Regions from separate parts of the Pantoea sp. CFCC18177 genome, predicted to be linked through region 4. Evidence: predicted binding sites of a transcription regulator. Region 4 holds the regulator's gene; each other region holds the start of a gene.
What was found. Region 4 encodes Fur, which represses iron uptake genes when iron is present. Its sites were predicted from a motif close to ATAATAATGAGAACNACTATCAA; they were not measured.
Positions count from the first base shown of each region.

Region 1: a site for Fur is predicted at 2,501-2,523, ahead of fhuF (siderophore-iron reductase FhuF). Genes of this name have one in related genera too.
Region 2: a site for Fur is predicted at 1,438-1,460, ahead of ACPUC8_RS15425 (TonB-dependent siderophore receptor). Genes of this name have one in related genera too.
Region 3: a site for Fur is predicted at 2,165-2,187, ahead of fepB (Fe2+-enterobactin ABC transporter substrate-binding protein). Genes of this name have one in related genera too.

Region 1 covers NZ_JBNBPL010000007.1:203,803-208,006, forward strand. The annotation lists gene ACPUC8_RS09895 (MFS transporter) at 1-1,114, shown strand, start outside; gene ACPUC8_RS09900 (YbaK/EbsC family protein) at 1,111-1,575, opposite strand; gene fhuF (siderophore-iron reductase FhuF) at 1,671-2,465, opposite strand; gene ACPUC8_RS09910 (GGDEF domain-containing protein) at 2,635-3,729, opposite strand; gene ACPUC8_RS09915 (DUF1435 domain-containing protein) at 3,959-4,204, shown strand, end outside.
Region 2 covers NZ_JBNBPL010000014.1:51,440-55,643, forward strand. The annotation lists gene ACPUC8_RS15415 (metalloregulator ArsR/SmtB family transcription factor) at 1-177, shown strand, start outside; gene ACPUC8_RS15420 (siderophore-interacting protein) at 286-1,182, opposite strand; gene ACPUC8_RS15425 (TonB-dependent siderophore receptor) at 1,597-3,786, shown strand; gene mntP (manganese efflux pump MntP) at 4,007-4,204, shown strand, end outside.
Region 3 covers NZ_JBNBPL010000021.1:7,764-11,967, forward strand. The annotation lists gene ACPUC8_RS18960 (ABC transporter ATP-binding protein) at 1-309, shown strand, start outside; gene ACPUC8_RS18965 (ABC transporter permease) at 293-1,027, shown strand; gene ACPUC8_RS18970 (ABC transporter substrate-binding protein) at 1,037-1,969, shown strand; gene fepB (Fe2+-enterobactin ABC transporter substrate-binding protein) at 2,210-3,166, shown strand; gene entS (enterobactin transporter EntS) at 3,163-4,204, opposite strand, start outside.
Region 4 covers NZ_JBNBPL010000010.1:58,395-62,598, forward strand. The annotation lists gene ybfE (LexA regulated protein) at 164-439, shown strand; gene fldA (flavodoxin FldA) at 577-1,107, shown strand; gene fur (ferric iron uptake transcriptional regulator) at 1,465-1,914, shown strand; gene ACPUC8_RS12535 (hypothetical protein) at 1,976-2,371, opposite strand; gene glnS (glutamine--tRNA ligase) at 2,732-4,204, opposite strand, start outside.

The DNA.
Region 1 (4,204 bases), on a different contig from region 4:
TGCCCAGTATTTCAACACCAGCGTCTCCGATGTTTCCATTGCCATTATGCTCACGCTTGCGGTACGACCGATTGGCGCATTGATTTTTGGTCGTCTTGCTGAGAAATATGGCCGACGCCCGATCCTGATGCTTAATATCGTGATGTTTTCACTGTTCGAACTGCTGTCGGCTTGGTCACCCAATTTCTCTGCCTTCCTGGCGTTCCGCGTGATTTACGGCGTGGCGATGGGCGGAATCTGGGGGGTGGCATCGTCTCTGGCGATGGAAACCATCCCCGACCGCTCACGTGGTTTGATGTCCGGTATTTTCCAGGCAGGCTATCCCTGCGGTTATCTGCTGGCATCGATTATTTTTGGGCTGTTTTTCGAAGCGGTGGGCTGGCGAGGTATGTTCCTGATTGGCGCGTTGCCGATTCTGCTGCTGCCGTTCATCTATTTCAAAGTGCCGGAATCGCCGGTGTGGTTGGCAGCGCGTGAGAGAAAAGAGAGCACGGCACTGCTACCAATCATTCGTCAGCACTGGAAGATCTGTATCTATATGGTGCTGCTGATGGCGTGCTTTAACTTCTTCAGCCACGGTACACAGGATCTCTATCCCACCTTCCTGAAGGTGCAGCATCAGTTTGATCCCCATACCGTCAGTATTATCGCTATCAGCTACAACATTGCGGCGATGCTCGGCGGGATCACGTTTGGCGCATTGTCAGAACGTATTGGCCGCAAGAAAGCGATTATTCTGGCGTCTTTCCTCGCGCTGCCGGTGCTGCCATTGTGGGCGTTTTCAAGCGGCTCGTGGATGATTGGCATCGGCGCATTCCTGATGCAATTCATGGTGCAGGGCGCGTGGGGTGTTGTTCCTACCTATCTTACCGAGCTGGTGCCGGCAAACGCCCGTGCGGTGCTGCCTGGCTTTGTTTATCAACTGGGTAATCTGATTGCCTCCGTCAATGCGACCTTGCAGTCACGGATTGCAGAGGCCCACGGCGGCAACTATGGCCTCGGGATGGCCATTGTTGCAGGGACGGTGGCGGTACTGATTTGCGTGTTTGTCGCCTTTGGACGGGAGACGCGCGGCATCGAAATCTCTGGTGCTGTGGCGCGCGAGCAACGTTAGAGCGTTTCGCAGACGTCAATCCATTTCGCCGCAGTGAGGTCAGCCATTCGCTGCGGTGAAATGCGCACGGCGCTGTGGATTGAGCCAGCAGCGGGCAACACTTCTTCAAAGCTGCGCAGCGTCACATCACAATAGACGGTCAGGGGATTCTCTAATCCGAACGGGCAAACGCCACCCACCGGATGACCGGTCCAGTTCACCACTTCATCGACGCTGAGCATGCGTGCCTTGGCACCGAGCGCGGCTTTCAGCTTGCGGTTGTCGAGGCGGGCATCCCCACGCGTGACAATCAGCACAATGGCATCTTTCACTTTCAACGACAGGGTTTTGGCGATTTGCCCAGGCATCACGCCATGAACGCGTGCGGCCAGTTCTACCGTGGCGGTGCTCTCTGGCATCTCGATGATATCGATATCAGGTGCATGTTCGGCAAAGAAGTGCCGTACCGACTCCAGGCTCATTTTTTTCTCCGGCAAAAACAGAGACTAAAAGCTGCCATAAGGGGGGAAAAGTGTAAACGAGATAAAAAGAGAATCTGTAACAGAATGCGCGGAGGTTAAACCACTTTTAACGTGCAGTTACCACAACGTTCAACATCAGGAATACGATAGCGCTGGCAGCAACTACGACGTTCCATTTCACCGTTGCGCGGGATCATGGTGCGGTACAGTGGGTTGTCACTGCCATCTAAGAGTGTCTGGGTAAAGAACAGCGCCTGTTGCAACTGCGCAATAACGTGCTCAGGCAGTTGGTTTTTCAGCTCACCCAGGAACCAGTAAAATGAGAAACCCATGTTGTTCCAGATGAGTTTCGCATTGATATCACCGTGCTGCGTCATGCCGTTGACGGCGGGTATCAGACATTGCTGGATCAGGCGATCGATACGCTGCTGTGCGCTGAGGTAGCGAGCCTCGCTGTCTTCCTGCACATCAATCCAGAAGGCGCAAGGGTGACCATTCTCATGGAACTCAACATGAATCAGATGTGGCGCGCAGCTCAGTGCCCGTGGTTCCTGCAGTAGCATCAGCATCAGTGGTGAGAGCAGCAATCCAAAATACCACTGCGCCCACAGTGATTGCAGCGGCTTGGCTTCCTGCTGCACATCAGGGTGATTGCGATACAGGTAATCGCTGTAGCGCTGGGTCAGGCGGCGATAATGCACGGGTTTCGACCATTCGGCGAGCGTCAAAGTTCCGGCCGGGGCGGGTTGTCCAAGCTTCACGTTATCCAGCATGTAGCTGCGTTGATCGCGCATCAGATCTTCCAGCGCGCTCGCTAAAGTGCGGTCGCTCTGCATAAAGATCAGGGGATGCTCGCTGTAGCGATGATCCTGATGCGTGATAATCGGCATGCCGGTCCTGAGTGATAACGGGAATCGAGAAACAAATGATAATCGTTACCAGATTAATGGACAAGGTGTCATCAGCACAACCACCGTAACGTTGGCATTTAACCCGCCGGGTTTCGTACGCATAAAAAAACAGCGCGATAAATCGCGCTGCTTCGTTATATGTCTGATTTTACTGTAACTCGCTGCTCACCGAACTCAGTTTCGGCAAATCTTCCCACGCCAGAATAGTGTTTCGGCCCTGATTTTTTGCCACGTACAGTGCACGATCTGCATTCGACACCGCCTGATCAAAATCTTCAGCGAAAATCGGGGCGATGCCCGCACTGATGGTGACATGGGTAGAGACCTTTTCGTTAAAGCGGTGGGGGATCTCTAAATCCACCACGTACTGACGTATCCGCTCTGCCAGTTTCATCGCAATCGAGGCATTGACGTTGGTCATCAACACCAGAAACTCTTCCCCACCGTAACGTGTCACCACATCACGGGAACGCACCGCATCACGAATGGCAACGGAGACGCGCGCCAGGGCCTGGTCGCCCATCGCATGGCCATAGTTGTCGTTATAGGCTTTGAAGTGATCGATATCCAGCAACAACACATAATGACTACCCGCATGGTTTTCCATGATGGTATCCAGTCGATTCTTGAGTCCGCGGCGGTTGTAGAGGCCCGTCAGCGGGTCCAGCATACTCAAATCGCTGAAACTCTCTTTTTCCTCATACAGTTGGCTCACCAGGCGTCGCGTAAACGTATCAAAGCGGCGGCGCATTAAATGGTGCAATGAGAAACCGATTAATGGCAGGGCAATAGTGAATATGATCATCACTAAATGCTGGCCATCATCTAATAACAGCACAGTTAATACTGGCGGCGTAATGTGTAAACAGAATGCAATCAAATAATCACTCAGCGCAATCGCACTGACAAAGAACACGCTTAACAAGCTGATTATTAAAAAGCTGCCATCGAAATAAAAAACCTGATGATATCTATGGTTAATATGCCAGGCCCACAGCGCACCTAATATCAGGGCGACAGGATTTAATAGCGGTAATTTTTGTTTTGGCATCACTAAACAGATTGTCAGTAATGTCAGGCTAAAAGCGGCGACCAACCCCACTGGCAGCGAACTTACCGGGCTATCTGTGCCTAAAAAAGGTAACAGGCAAAAAAGCGAAACGGCGACATTTAAAAACAAAAAAAGCATCAGCGAAAGCCGATATTTGCTGTGTTTCAACTCATCATAAGATTGTAATTTCATTATTATTACTCGTGACAGCCCTGAAATATCAAAGCGCTACCCGAGGGAATTAATCCCGCAAACCGGATAGTGAGCACGTTATTGTTGTGTTATTGAAAATGTTATCGGCGGCAATTTAGCATTTTTCAGTAAATCTGTCATCCAACGTCACTTAGCTAAAAAAAATCGCTGCAAGATGAGAAATGTTGTCATATGATAATACGAATATTTATCATTTGAGGGTTGCGCGATGATCATGGCGATGATGGCCGCCTGCGGCTTATGGGGTGTGAGCTGGATGATGGGTAAACGCCTGGACAGTGGCTGGGGTGTGTTACTGCCGTGTGCGGCACTGCCGATTTTTGCGTTGTGGGAACCGAGCTTTAGTCAGTGGCGCGTGGTAATGATTGTTGCGCTGCTGCTCACGGTGGTCATGCTGTTCCACCATCGTTTACGTCACTATTTACTGCTGCCTTCTTGTCTGGCACTGGCGGGC
Region 2 (4,204 bases), on a different contig from region 4:
GAGCGGCAATATCACTTCGCAGGTCCTCTGGGTTGCGCTCTATTGGAAGCATTTATCGCATGGAAGTGGTTGAAACGTCCGGGTAAATCAAGAGCGTTGCACGTTACCGCGTCAGGCTGGCAAGCCCTGGAACAACACTTTGGTATTCACCAACATCAAGTGAGCGTCTTAAAATGATTCAAATTCGATCTAAGGATGATCAGCCTGAAGCCATATTTCGATAAGACCAATGACTTCTTCGCCAGCAATGGATTGAGGTCAATCTCATACTGACGAATGGCGTTGTTAAAATGGGTATACTCTGCTCCAGTACGCCATGAAACTGACGTTTTCACTGGCAACATGGCGTTCCCTGACCAGATATCGCCGGATATGTTTTACAGCAGATGATTCCGCGGCTATCCAGCCATAAAATCGACTGCCTTCCGCCTCAGCGCCATGCCATAAAACATCATCTTCGACTTCCCTCCCCTCTTTCTGGTCTGCACTCAGGGCGTCGTCAGGTATGTGCACATGCTCCTTAACCGCGTGCAATAACGCCGCGCCGTGGGGTGTTTTTGTGGTGTCTCGCGGCAGCCAAAACACTTCAGCAAACGCATATTCGCGCCAGTCGAGGCAATCTTCTGTCAGCGGGACCTCCTGGAAAATCTGTAGCAAAGGCGGCAAAGACATTTTTGCCGTCTGTTCAAGAATCCCTTTCACCGCTGGCAGAGCGGTCTCGTCCGCCACCACCAAGGCGCGCTCCACTCTGGAACCGGGTCTCCACTCATACCCGCCGCTGTCAGCAGTATGTTGTTTATTGGGAGCGACAATCTGTAAGGCGTCTCCGGGCTTGGCGCTAATAACCCAAGCCGAAGCAGGCCCTTCTGTACCATGGACAACAAACTCAACCTCCATAAGACATTTGGCAGCATTGACGTGGCGAAGCGTGTAGGTCCGTGGTGTCGGCCTTTGCTCGTGCGGAAGCGCTTTAATTTGCTCCCACCAGTCGCCGGTTGCTGTCAATGCAGAGGCTACCCCATTGACCGACGGAAAGAGTATTTTGATCCGCTGATCGGGCCCATCCATCTTCATCATGCCCACCTCTTCGCCGGTGAACACGCAACTCACCAGTGAAGGAGAAAGCCATTTATTGTGTGACAGAACAACATTGAATACCTGGTAACTGGGAATGGTAGCCATCTCTTTTCCTGATGCTTAGCGCGCTCAACGCGAGTGATTGTCACATGAGATCACGCAAGAATATTAAATTTTCATCATCATTGAAAACTGCGCCAGATGCCAAGGTCGTCGATGACCGCTATCCATGCAACTACTCACCCGGAAATTCAGGCGTTTTAAGACCCACAAATTGTTATGAATCCGTCTGTTTTGTGCACCTGAGTGTGTGTAAATATTACAATTTTGGTTGTAAGTGTAAATGAAATGATTATCATCGCGATAATCATTCTCATAAATATGATGAGGATAGCTTACTTATCATAAGGTTTTAATGTTCACCGAATCGAGTGGCTTTGACTGCGCTGTACCCATACCACATAGCCCGAAGGTGAACACCGACTCTGTCTTAAACACTTCATCGGAAGAAAATAAAAAATGAAACAGCCGTATCTCTGGGTATTAAAACCTTGCCTGCTCGCCATGCTCTCTTCAGGCGCATGGGCCGAAGAGGCCAAAGACGATCAGATGGTGGTCTCCGCCAGCCGCACACACCGTAGCGTGGCGGAAATGGCGCAAACCACCTGGATTATTGAGCAGCAGGAAATCGAACAGCAGGTTCAGGGCGGTAAGGAGCTGAAGGAAGTCCTCGCACAGCTCATACCCGGCATGGACGTGAGCAGTCAGGGGCGTACCAACTACGGCATGAATATGCGGGGGCGATCAATGATGGTGATGGTCGATGGCGTCCGTCTCAATTCATCGCGCAGCGACAGCCGCCAGCTGGACGCTATCGATCCCTTCAACATTGAGCGCATTGAAGTCATTTCAGGGGCAACCTCACTCTACGGCGGCGGCAGTACCGGCGGTTTAATTAATATCGTCACCAAAAAAGGCCAGGCGGGCACCGAGGCTGAGTTGCAGACTGGCCTCAAAAGTGGTTTTAACAGCCATAACGATCACGACGAGAATATCGCTGCGGCCGTCAGCGGTGGTAACGATAACGCTTCCGGACGTCTGTCAGTTGCTTATCAGCGTTATGGCGGCTGGTATGACGGTAAAGGCAATGAGGTGATCATTGATAATACCCAGACCGGACTGCAGTACTCCGACCGTCTGGATATCATGGGCACCGGGACGGTAAATATCGATGAGCACCAGCAACTGCAACTCACTACGCAGTACTTTAAAAGCGAATCAGACGGTAAACACGGGTTGTATCTGGGTGAGAATTTCTCGGCCGTAACGGGTTCTGCGACGGCTTACAACGCCGGCAATCTCAACTCTGACCGCCTGCCTGGCACCGAACGCCATCTGATTAATCTGCAGTATTCCAATACCGATTTTATCGGCCAGGACCTGGTGGCACAGATTTACTATCGAGACGAAAATCTCACCTTTTACCCCTTCCCTACCCTCAGCGGCAATCGCGTCACCAGCATTGGCGCTTCGCAGCAGAAAACAGATTTCTATGGCGGCAAGCTAACCATCAACAGCAAACCGACCGACGCCCTGACACTAACTTACGGCGTGGACGCTGAACACGAAACTTTCGATGCCAATCAGCAGTTCTTTGACCTGAACACGGCGGCGCAAAGCGGCGGGATGACGCTGGAGAATGCCTATAATGTCGGTCGTTATCCTGGCTACAGCATTACCAACCTGGCACCGTTCCTGCAATCCAGTTACGACTTTGATGCCATCACATTAAGCGGTGGCGTTCGTTATCAATACACCAAAAATAAGGTCGACGACTTTGTTGGCTATGCGCAGCAGCAGGCGATCGCGACGGGTCGCGCGACTTCAGCTGACGCGGTGCCCGGCGGTTCAACCGATTACAATAATCTGCTGTTTAATGCTGGGATTCTGGGCCGCATCACCGAACGTCAGCAGGTCTGGTTCAACTTCTCACAGGGCTTTGAAATCCCTGATCTGGCCAAATATTACGGTTCCGGCACCTATCAGTTGGCGAACGGGCATTACAACCTGACCAACAGCGTCAACGTTAATGATTCGAAGCTGGATGGGATTAAAGTTGATGCTTACGAGCTGGGCTGGCGCTATACCGGTGATAATCTGCGCACGCAACTGGCGGCCTACTATTCGCTCTCGGATAAGACCATCAGCATCAATAAAACCGACATGACGATTAATCTGGAAGACGATAAGCGTCGGATTTATGGTGTAGAAGGTCAGGTCGACTACTTCTTCAGTGACAGCGAATGGAGCACGGGCTCAAACTTCAACATCATCAAATCAGAAACGCGCGTAGACGGTAAATGGGAAAAACTAACCATCGACAGCGCCAGTCCATCCAAAGTCAGCGCCTGGCTGAACTGGGCGCCAGGCGAGTGGAACCTACGCGTTCAGAGCACACAAACATTCGATGTCTCCGATGCAGATGGCAAGAAAATCGAGGGTTATAACACCGTCGATGTGCTGGGCAGCTACAGCCTGCCTGTGGGTAAACTCAGCTTCAGCGTAGAGAACCTGCTGGATAAGGATTACACCACGGTGTGGGGCCAGCGAGCGCCGGGCCTCTACAGCCCAACCTATGGCGATGCAGGACTCTACACCTACAAAGGCCGGGGTCGCACATTTGGTCTGAATTATTCGGTTGTGTTCTGAGGTTAGACAGGCGCCGACAGAGGAACCTGTTGCGGCCCTTCTACCCAACATAAATTCACTCAGGTTAAATTATCGGCATCTATAGCACTGGCTATCAAACTTAGCCATAGCTATAACATGTTGAATTTTAAGGTTTTTTTATTCTTTTTTTTGTGGCAGGATAGCGACCTCTTAAAAAATTCACGCTTTCCCCCTTTGAAAGCGCACCCTGAGATTCGTTATGAGCTTCTACGCTGTGATCATTCTGGCCTTTGGCATGTCAATGGATGCCTTTGCCGCCGCCATCGGTAAAGGCGCCTCGCTGCACCGCCCACCGTTCAAAGAGGTGCTGCGCACCGGTCTGATTTTTGGTGTGATCGAAGCCATCACACCGGTTATCGGCTGGGGCATTGGTCTTGCCGCAAGCCAGTTCATCATG
Region 3 (4,204 bases), on a different contig from region 4:
TTGTATGCGCAACGCGAGGTGGTGTTGATGGATGAACCCTTCGCCACTCTGGATGTAATGACCAAACTCAGCCTGCAAACCCTCACCGCCACCTTGCTAAAAGGCAAAACGGTGCTGCTGGTGACGCACGATCCGCTCGAAGCCTGCCGCATGGCGGATGACATTGTGCTGCTAAATGGGCAACCGCTAATGATCGAAGCCTGGCCGGTGCCGGGCGGTGAAGCGCCGCGTGCTCTGGATGACCCAGGTCTGCTGCAGGCGCAGGGCAAACTCTTCTCACGACTGAATCAAGATGAAAAAACTGTATAGCGCGATCTATCTGATCGCGGTGCTGCTGTGCGCGTGGCTGTTAGCGCGGCGCAGCGGCGTGCCGGAGTTTCTGCTGCCTTCACCGGTGGCGGTGCTGGAAGCGTTGTGGCTGCATCGTCAACTGTTGTGGCATCACGCGATATACACGCTGGCGGAGATTGTGCTGGCGCTGCTGCTCGGCGTAGGGAGCGGGGTGATCCTCGCGGTGTTGATGGCGGGGAGCCAGACACTACGCCGCCTGCTGTTTCCGCTGGTCACGGCCAGCCAGGCGATCCCGGTGTTTGCCTTAGCGCCCTTGCTGGTGCTGTGGCTGGGATTTGGCATGGCTTCCAAAGTAGTCGTAGCGGCGCTGATTGTGTTTTTTCCGCTCTGTTTATCCCTGTTCGATGGGCTGTGCCGGACGCCATCTGGCTGGCTTGAGTTGGCAAATACCCTGAACAGCTCCCGCGTGAAGGTGTTCTGGCATGTGCGCTGGCCCGCTGCACTGCCGCAATTTTTTTCCGGGTTGCAGATGGCGGTGGTTTTAGCGCCGATAGGCGTGGTGATTGGCGAGTGGGTCGGAGCCAGCGAAGGGTTGGGTTATCTGATGATGCAATCCAACGCACGACTGGAAACCGCCACCAGCTTTGCTGCTCTGCTGCTGTTACTGATTCTGGCGCTGCTGCTCTCCGGCAGCGTGGCATTGATTCGTAAAAAACGCCTCTGGCACTCAATATAAGGATGCACTTTGAACACCCTACGTACTGCAATCACCGCACTGCTGTTGCTGGCCACCAGCGCACACGCTGAAGAGAAAGTTCGCCTGCTGCTCGATTGGTTTGTGAACCCCAATCATGCCGCGATTTTTGCCGCGCAATTCAGCGGCGCTTTCAAGAAAGAAGGGCTGGATGTGGAGATGATCGCGCCAGCAGATTCGGCCTCTGTGCCGCTGCTGCTGGCGGCGGGCAAAGCCGATCTGGCGATTAGCTATCAGCCCCAGCTATACACGCTGGTGGAGAAGGACGTCCCGGTTATCCGCGCGGGTACGCTAATTGGTCAGCCGCTGAATACCTTAACCACCGTCTCCAGCGATATTCACTCACTTAAGGATTTCGCCGGCAAAACCCTCGGCTATGCCGTGCCAGGTTCGGAAGATGTTGCTATCCGAAATATGCTGAAGTCTCAGGGCGTGGATGTCGATTCCGTCAAGCTCATCAGTCTTAACATGGATTCCACCTCAGCGCTGCTGACGCATAAAATCGACGGCGCGATGACCATTTTTCGTAACTACGAGCTGATCGACCTGAAAGACAAAGGCGCGAAGCCGGTGGTGTTCAAGCCGGAAGACTACGGCGTGCCGGCTTATGATGAGCTGATCATTCTGGCAAACAACAACAGTGCCGCGCAGGATAAGCGCATACCGGCGTTTTTACGTGGGTTAGATGCCGGTGTGGTATGGCTGCGAGCGCATCCGGAAGAGGCGTGGAAAGCCTTTATCAAGCAGTATCCGGAACTGAACACCAAGCTGAATCATCAGGCTTGGGAAGCAACGTTGCCGCTGTTTGCCGCGCACAGCGCGAGCTTTGATCAAGCGCGATATACCGCGTTTGGCGATTACATGAAGGCTAACGGGTTGATTAAGGCCGTGGCACCGATGACGCGCTATTCGCTGGAGCAGTAGTGCGGTTTGTTTCCCCTCACCCTAACCCTCTCCCAAAAGGAGAGGGGACCGTAAGGTACGGCTTTTCGGTTAGGTAAGCCGCATCAGATATGCTGGATCGCCTCCCTCTCCCGCTTGTGGGAGAGGGCCGGGGTGAGGGCAATCCCACACACCGTTATCAATCCTCAACTAAAACACTTGCTCCCACACCTTTTTTTGATAATGATATCCATTCTCAATTATCAAGTAATGGACAACCTGATGCGTTTGCCTGTTCTGGCACTCCTGTTTCTCTCTACCCTGTTTGCAAAAACCATGGCCGCCGAAACCAGTACAGGTTGGCCGCGCACGCTTGAAACACCTCAAGGCCCGCTTACCTTGCAACTGCCTCCACAGCGAATTGTCTCTACCAGCGTCACGCTGAGCGGAACGTTGCTGGCGATCAATGCGCCGCTCATCGGTTCAGGGGCCACCAGTCGTAACAGCAGCGTATCTGATGCGCAGGGCTTTTTTACCCAATGGAGTGAGGTGGCACGCGCACGGCATGTGAAGCCGCTGTATGTCTCGCAGCCCAATGCCGAAGCGATTGCCGCTGAAGCGCCCGATCTGATTGTGATTGCAGCCACCGGCGGTGATTCGGCGCTGAAACTCTACGATCAGCTGCGCACTATCGCGCCGGTTTTGGTGGTCGATTATGGTGATAAGAGCTGGCAGGCGCTGGCGTTACAGTTGGGTAGCATTACCGGTCACGAAGCAGATGCGAAAAAGGTTATCGCACAGTTCGATCAACGCGTTGACGCCGTTCGCAGTGCAATCACACTGCCGCCGCAGCCAACATCCGCGATTGTCTATTACGAAGATGGACGTGGCATGAACCTGTGGACGCCTGCGTCGGCGCAGGGCATGTTGCTAAAAGAGTTAGGCTTTACGCTGGCTGCGCCGCCCGCCAGTCTGCAGGGCAGCACCAGTATGGGTAAACGCAACGATATCATCCAGCTTAACGGCGAAACCATGGCCGATGGCATCACGGGTAATACGCTGCTGCTGTTTGCGGCGGATGATAAAACCGTGCCGCAGGTCGCGAAGAATCCGTTCCTCGCTCATTTACCTGCGGTTCAGCAGCACGCTATTTATGCCATGGGCAACGATACTTTCCGTCTCGATTACTACAGCGCCAGCAATATGCTCAGCAGCATCGAACGGCAATTCGTGCACTAAGCAGCAGCTTGCGTGTGACTATGCTCACCATTGTCTAGTCTGGCCGTGCGCAAACCGCGTGCGGCCAAGGCCACCAACATCAATAAACCGGCTGCCACACCGCCAAACCACAATACGCTGCTCAGTGGTGCCAGGCTGCGGGCCAACGCACCTAAACCCAGCGCGCCAACGGAATCTCCGGTTACGTCCTGTGCGGTGCCTAAACTGTTCACCCGTCCCAACAAGGCGTCCGGTGTGTGATGCTGGATCAGGATGAACTGCAGCAGTGATGCGATGGCGTTGCTGTAGCCGTAACACACTAACACCACTAACGCGGCAGCGAGATGGTGTATCAGACCCAGCGCGGCGATGGAGCCAAATGCCAGTAGGGCACTGGCGACGAGCACCACACCTGGACGCGATAATTGCCGCACCCAACCGCTGGTAAAGGCGCCAATCATCGCGCCAAACGGGACGGCCGAATACATCAATCCTAACGCCGAGGCATCCAGTTGCCACGTCAGGGCCAGCGCCGGGAACAGCACGCGAACGGCACCGATCATGCTGAGTAGCAAGCCCACCAGTACCACCGTGCCGACGACGGGATGACGACAGACGAACTGGATACCGCTCGCCAGCGCGCGCAGGGGATGTTCGGGTTCTTGTTGTTCAGGTTGCAGGGCGGGGAGGCGAACCAAGGGGATGAGCGTCGCCAGCGTACCTATCGCGGCAACGGCAAATGCCCAGCCGACGCCCGCGGCGACAATGATCATGCCACCCAGCGCCGGGGACAGGATTGCACCAAGACGCACCGTCAACATGCTGAGTGCACCGGCCTCCGCCAGATGCTCGCGACCAACAATCAGCGGAATGACCGCCATCAGCGCGGTCATTCCCAGCGCACCAAAGAAACCATCCCAGAAGGCGAGGAAGTAAAGCGCCCACAAAGAAGGGCTGGGGCTGAACGCGTTCAGGCTGAGCAGCACAAAACCAACCCCGCAGGTGCCACGTGCAAACAGGATTAATTTGCGGCGGTCATAGCGGTCCGCCAGCACGCCG
Region 4 (4,204 bases):
AAAGCTTGCTGTTAGCGGTTTAGGGTTGGCGTCACGGATGGCGCTGGAGTATGATGTCGCGCTAAAAATTTGCCGCGGATGATTTTTTCGCCGCGGTCGGGCCGATAATGTATAAATCGCGCAGCGCCTTTCCGCCGTTCGCGCCCACTCAGTTTCACAAATCATGGCAAAAGAACAGACAGACCGTACCACGCTCGATCTTTTTGCAGACGAGCGGCGTCCCGGTCGACCAAAAACCAGTCTGCTGACGCGTGACGAACAGTTACGTATCAACAAACGTAACCAGCTCAAGCGCGATAAAGTGCGTGGGCTGCGTCGTGTTGAGCTAAAGATGTCCAGCGAAGCTGTTGACGCACTTAACACCTTGGCCGATCAACAAAACATCAGTCGCAGCGAATTGATTGAACAAATGCTGCTGGCGCAACTCAAACTGTCTTAGCGTGTGCAGACCGCACACAGGAACACAAAGTTAAGGCTTTACACGTTCCGCGCTTTTCACTGGTCTGCTATCATTCGCTTAAATGTGCAGTCAACTGACTTACTTTCACAATCAGGATTTAAGAGGTTATCTAACCCATGGCAATCGTAGGCATTTTCTTCGGCAGCGATACCGGCAACACTGAAAACATTGCAAAAATGATCCAGAAACAACTGGGTAAAGATGTCGCCGAAGTGCATGACATTGCCAAGAGCACCAAAGAAGATCTCGCAGCGTTCGATATCCTGCTGCTGGGCATTCCGACCTGGTATTACGGCGAAGCACAGTGTGACTGGGATGATTTCTTCCCAACCCTGGAAGAGATTGATTTCAATGGCAAACTGGTTGCGCTGTTTGGTTGTGGTGACCAGGAAGATTATGCTGAGTACTTCTGCGACGCAATGGGCACCATTCGTGACATTATTGAACCAAACGGTGCCGTTATTGTTGGGCACTGGCCAACGGAAGGTTATCACTTCGAAGCTTCGAAGGGCCTGGCAGACGACAAACACTTCCTGGGTCTGGCGATTGACGAAGACCGTCAGCCTGAACTGACCAACGAACGTGTTGATGCATGGGTTAAGCAGATTTTCGATGAGCTGCAACTAAAAGAGATCATCGAAGCCTGATCCCCTTCCCTACCCGATGTGAGCGGTGTCTCACATCGGAACAAAGGAATCTCCTATGAAAATAATAGCGACGGTTTTTTAACTTTTCCCCGCAAATCTGTAGAATACCCGCAATGGTCATCCGCTTATTCCTCGCTCTTTAGAATGAGGCTGAGTGAAATGGAAACCCAAACCACTACGTTTCTCAATGGCATAAGCGATGTTTATCCTTACAGCTTTTGTTGATTTTACGCGACGCCTTGGTTTTCATTTCACTGCTTGGGTTCTATAATGAGACGCAAATGAGAATATGCGTGACCTAAACATTCAAGGCCTTTGAGCCGTAAGTGACTCGCAAAGTAACAGGACAATATCCGCATGACTGACAACAACTCCGCATTGAAGAAGGCTGGCCTGAAAGTCACTCTCCCAAGATTGAAAATTTTGGAAGTGCTTCAGGGACCAGGACCAGAGTCCCACCATGTCAGTGCGGAAGATTTGTACAAGCGCCTGATTGATATGGGCGAAGAGATTGGTCTGGCAACGGTATATCGCGTTCTTAACCAGTTTGATGACGCAGGTATCGTCACCCGTCATAACTTCGAAGGCGGTAAATCCGTATTCGAACTTACCCAGCAACATCACCACGATCATTTGATCTGCCTGGATTGTGGCAAAGTGATTGAATTTAGCGACGAATCAATTGAAACGCGTCAGCGTGAAATTGCGACTCGCCATGGCATTAAACTCAGCAACCACAGCCTGTACCTTTATGGTCACTGTGCGCTGGGAGACTGCCGCGAAGACGACACGCTCCACGACAAGTAATGACGTGTGCTATGCAATATAAAAAAACCGGTGCTCGTCACCGGTTTTTTTATGCCTGCAATCAGGCAACAAAGGTTTCGTGGAGATAGCGCCAGCGTGGAATGGTGGTGCTGCAGTCCAACACCGCCAGCGAAATGCGGGTCTGGTTAGTCCCGTTCATCATCTGTAATTCACGATACTGAATGGTAATCTCATTGCTTTGCTGAGAAATGATGGCATGTTCGCTGGTGGCGATTCGCATCCCCTCACGCTGACCGTGCAACTGACGAAACAGTGTTTCAGTCGCGTTCAGGTCCAGTTCTTTGCCATGTGGTGTGACCATTTTGAATTCTGGATGAAAGTGCGACAGAAGCAGTTCCATGCTGTCATCGCTGCCCTCTGCTTGATTGAAAATACGTTCAATCAGCTGATGCAAAACCACCACACTGTGTTTAGCTTCCAACGCGAGACTTGTCATTTTTTTTCCTTTGATAACCCGCAGAGCCCTGTCTGAGAGCGGATAGCCTACCTGAAAAAAAGTTTTTGACACTCGCTAATGGGTTAATTTTACTAAAGTCAGAATTGTCGCAATAACAGCCAACAAGCAGATTTCACGGCCCGCAGCATAAATGGTTGCAGGAGGTGAATTACAGGCAATAAAAAAGGGCGATTGCTCGCCCTTAGATGATCATATTGTGCTATACCCGTCATACTTCAAGCCGCAGGTGCGTTGGCTGCCTTCATTCACCCCAGTCACATACTGGTGTATGCTCCCGGGGATTCGTTCAGTTGCCGCCTTCCTGCAACGCGAATTATTTTGGGTATATCGCAAACATGATTACTCGCCGATTTTGGCAAAGGTATCACGTAGCCCGACAGTGCGGTTGAACACCAGTTTACCCGGCTGCGAATAGACGCTATCCGCACAGAAATAGCCTTCACGTTCAAACTGATACGGCGCAGTTACCGAAGCAGTACGCAAACCAGACTCGACAAAGCCCTGTTTGATTTCCAGTGAATTCGGGTTAATGGTGGTCAGGAAGTCCTCTGCCGCTGCCGGATTTGGCACGCTGAACAGACGATCATAAAGACGGAACTCAGCAGGCAGCGCGTGAATCGCTGACACCCAATGAATCACCCCTTTCACCTTGCGACCATCTGCAGGATCTTTGCTCAGCGTGTCGACATCACAGGTTGCATAGATGCAGGTGATGTTACCCTCTTCATCTTTTGCCACACGCTCAGCGCGGATCACATAAGCATTACGCAGACGCACTTCTTTACCCAGCACCAGACGCTTGTACTGCTTGTTGGCTTCTTCGCGGAAGTCAGCACGATCGATCCACACTTCGCGGCTGAACGACACTTCGCGGGTTCCCATCTCCGGCTTATTCGGATGATTAGGCATAGTCAGCGTTTCTTCATGGCCTGCTGGCAGATTCTCGATCACCACTTTCAGTGGATCAAGAACCGCCATGGCACGTGGTGCGTTCTCATTGAGATCGTCACGAATGCAAGATTCCAGCGAGGCCATCTCAACGATGTTGTCCTGCTTGGTGACACCGATACGACGACAGAATTCGCGAATGGACGCAGCGCTGTAGCCACGGCGGCGCAGACCTGAAACGGTCAGCATGCGTGGGTCATCCCAGCCTTCAACCACTTTCTCGGTAACCAGTTGCGTCAGCTTACGCTTCGACATCACCGCATATTCCAGATTCAGGCGCGAGAATTCGTACTGACGCGGATGCTGAGGAATGGTGATGTTGTCCAGTACCCAGTCGTACAAACGACGGTTGTCCTGGAACTCCAGGGTGCAGAGCGAGTGCGTAATGCCTTCGATGGCATCAGAGATGCAGTGAGTAAAGTCGTACATCGGGTAGATGCACCACTTATCACCGGTCTGGTGGTGGTCGGCAAACTTAATGCGATACAACACCGGATCGCGCATCACGATAAAGCTGGACGCCATGTCGATTTTTGCGCGCAGGCAAGCTTTACCCTCTTCGAAGCCGCCATCACGCATTTTCTGGAACAGCGCTAAGTTCTCTTCCACGCTGCGATCGCGATACGGGCTGTTTTTACCCGGTGCGGTCAGCGTGCCGCGGTATTCACGGATCTCATCCGCTGACAGTTCGTCAACGTAAGCCAGACCTTTATTGATCAGCTCAACCGCGTAGTTAAACAATTGGTCAAAGTAGTCTGAGGAGTAACGAATGTCTCCGCTCCAGTCAAAGCCCAGCCATTGCACATCACGCTTGATGGATTCAACGAACTCCAGGTCCTCTTTAACCGGGTTAGTGTCGTCAAA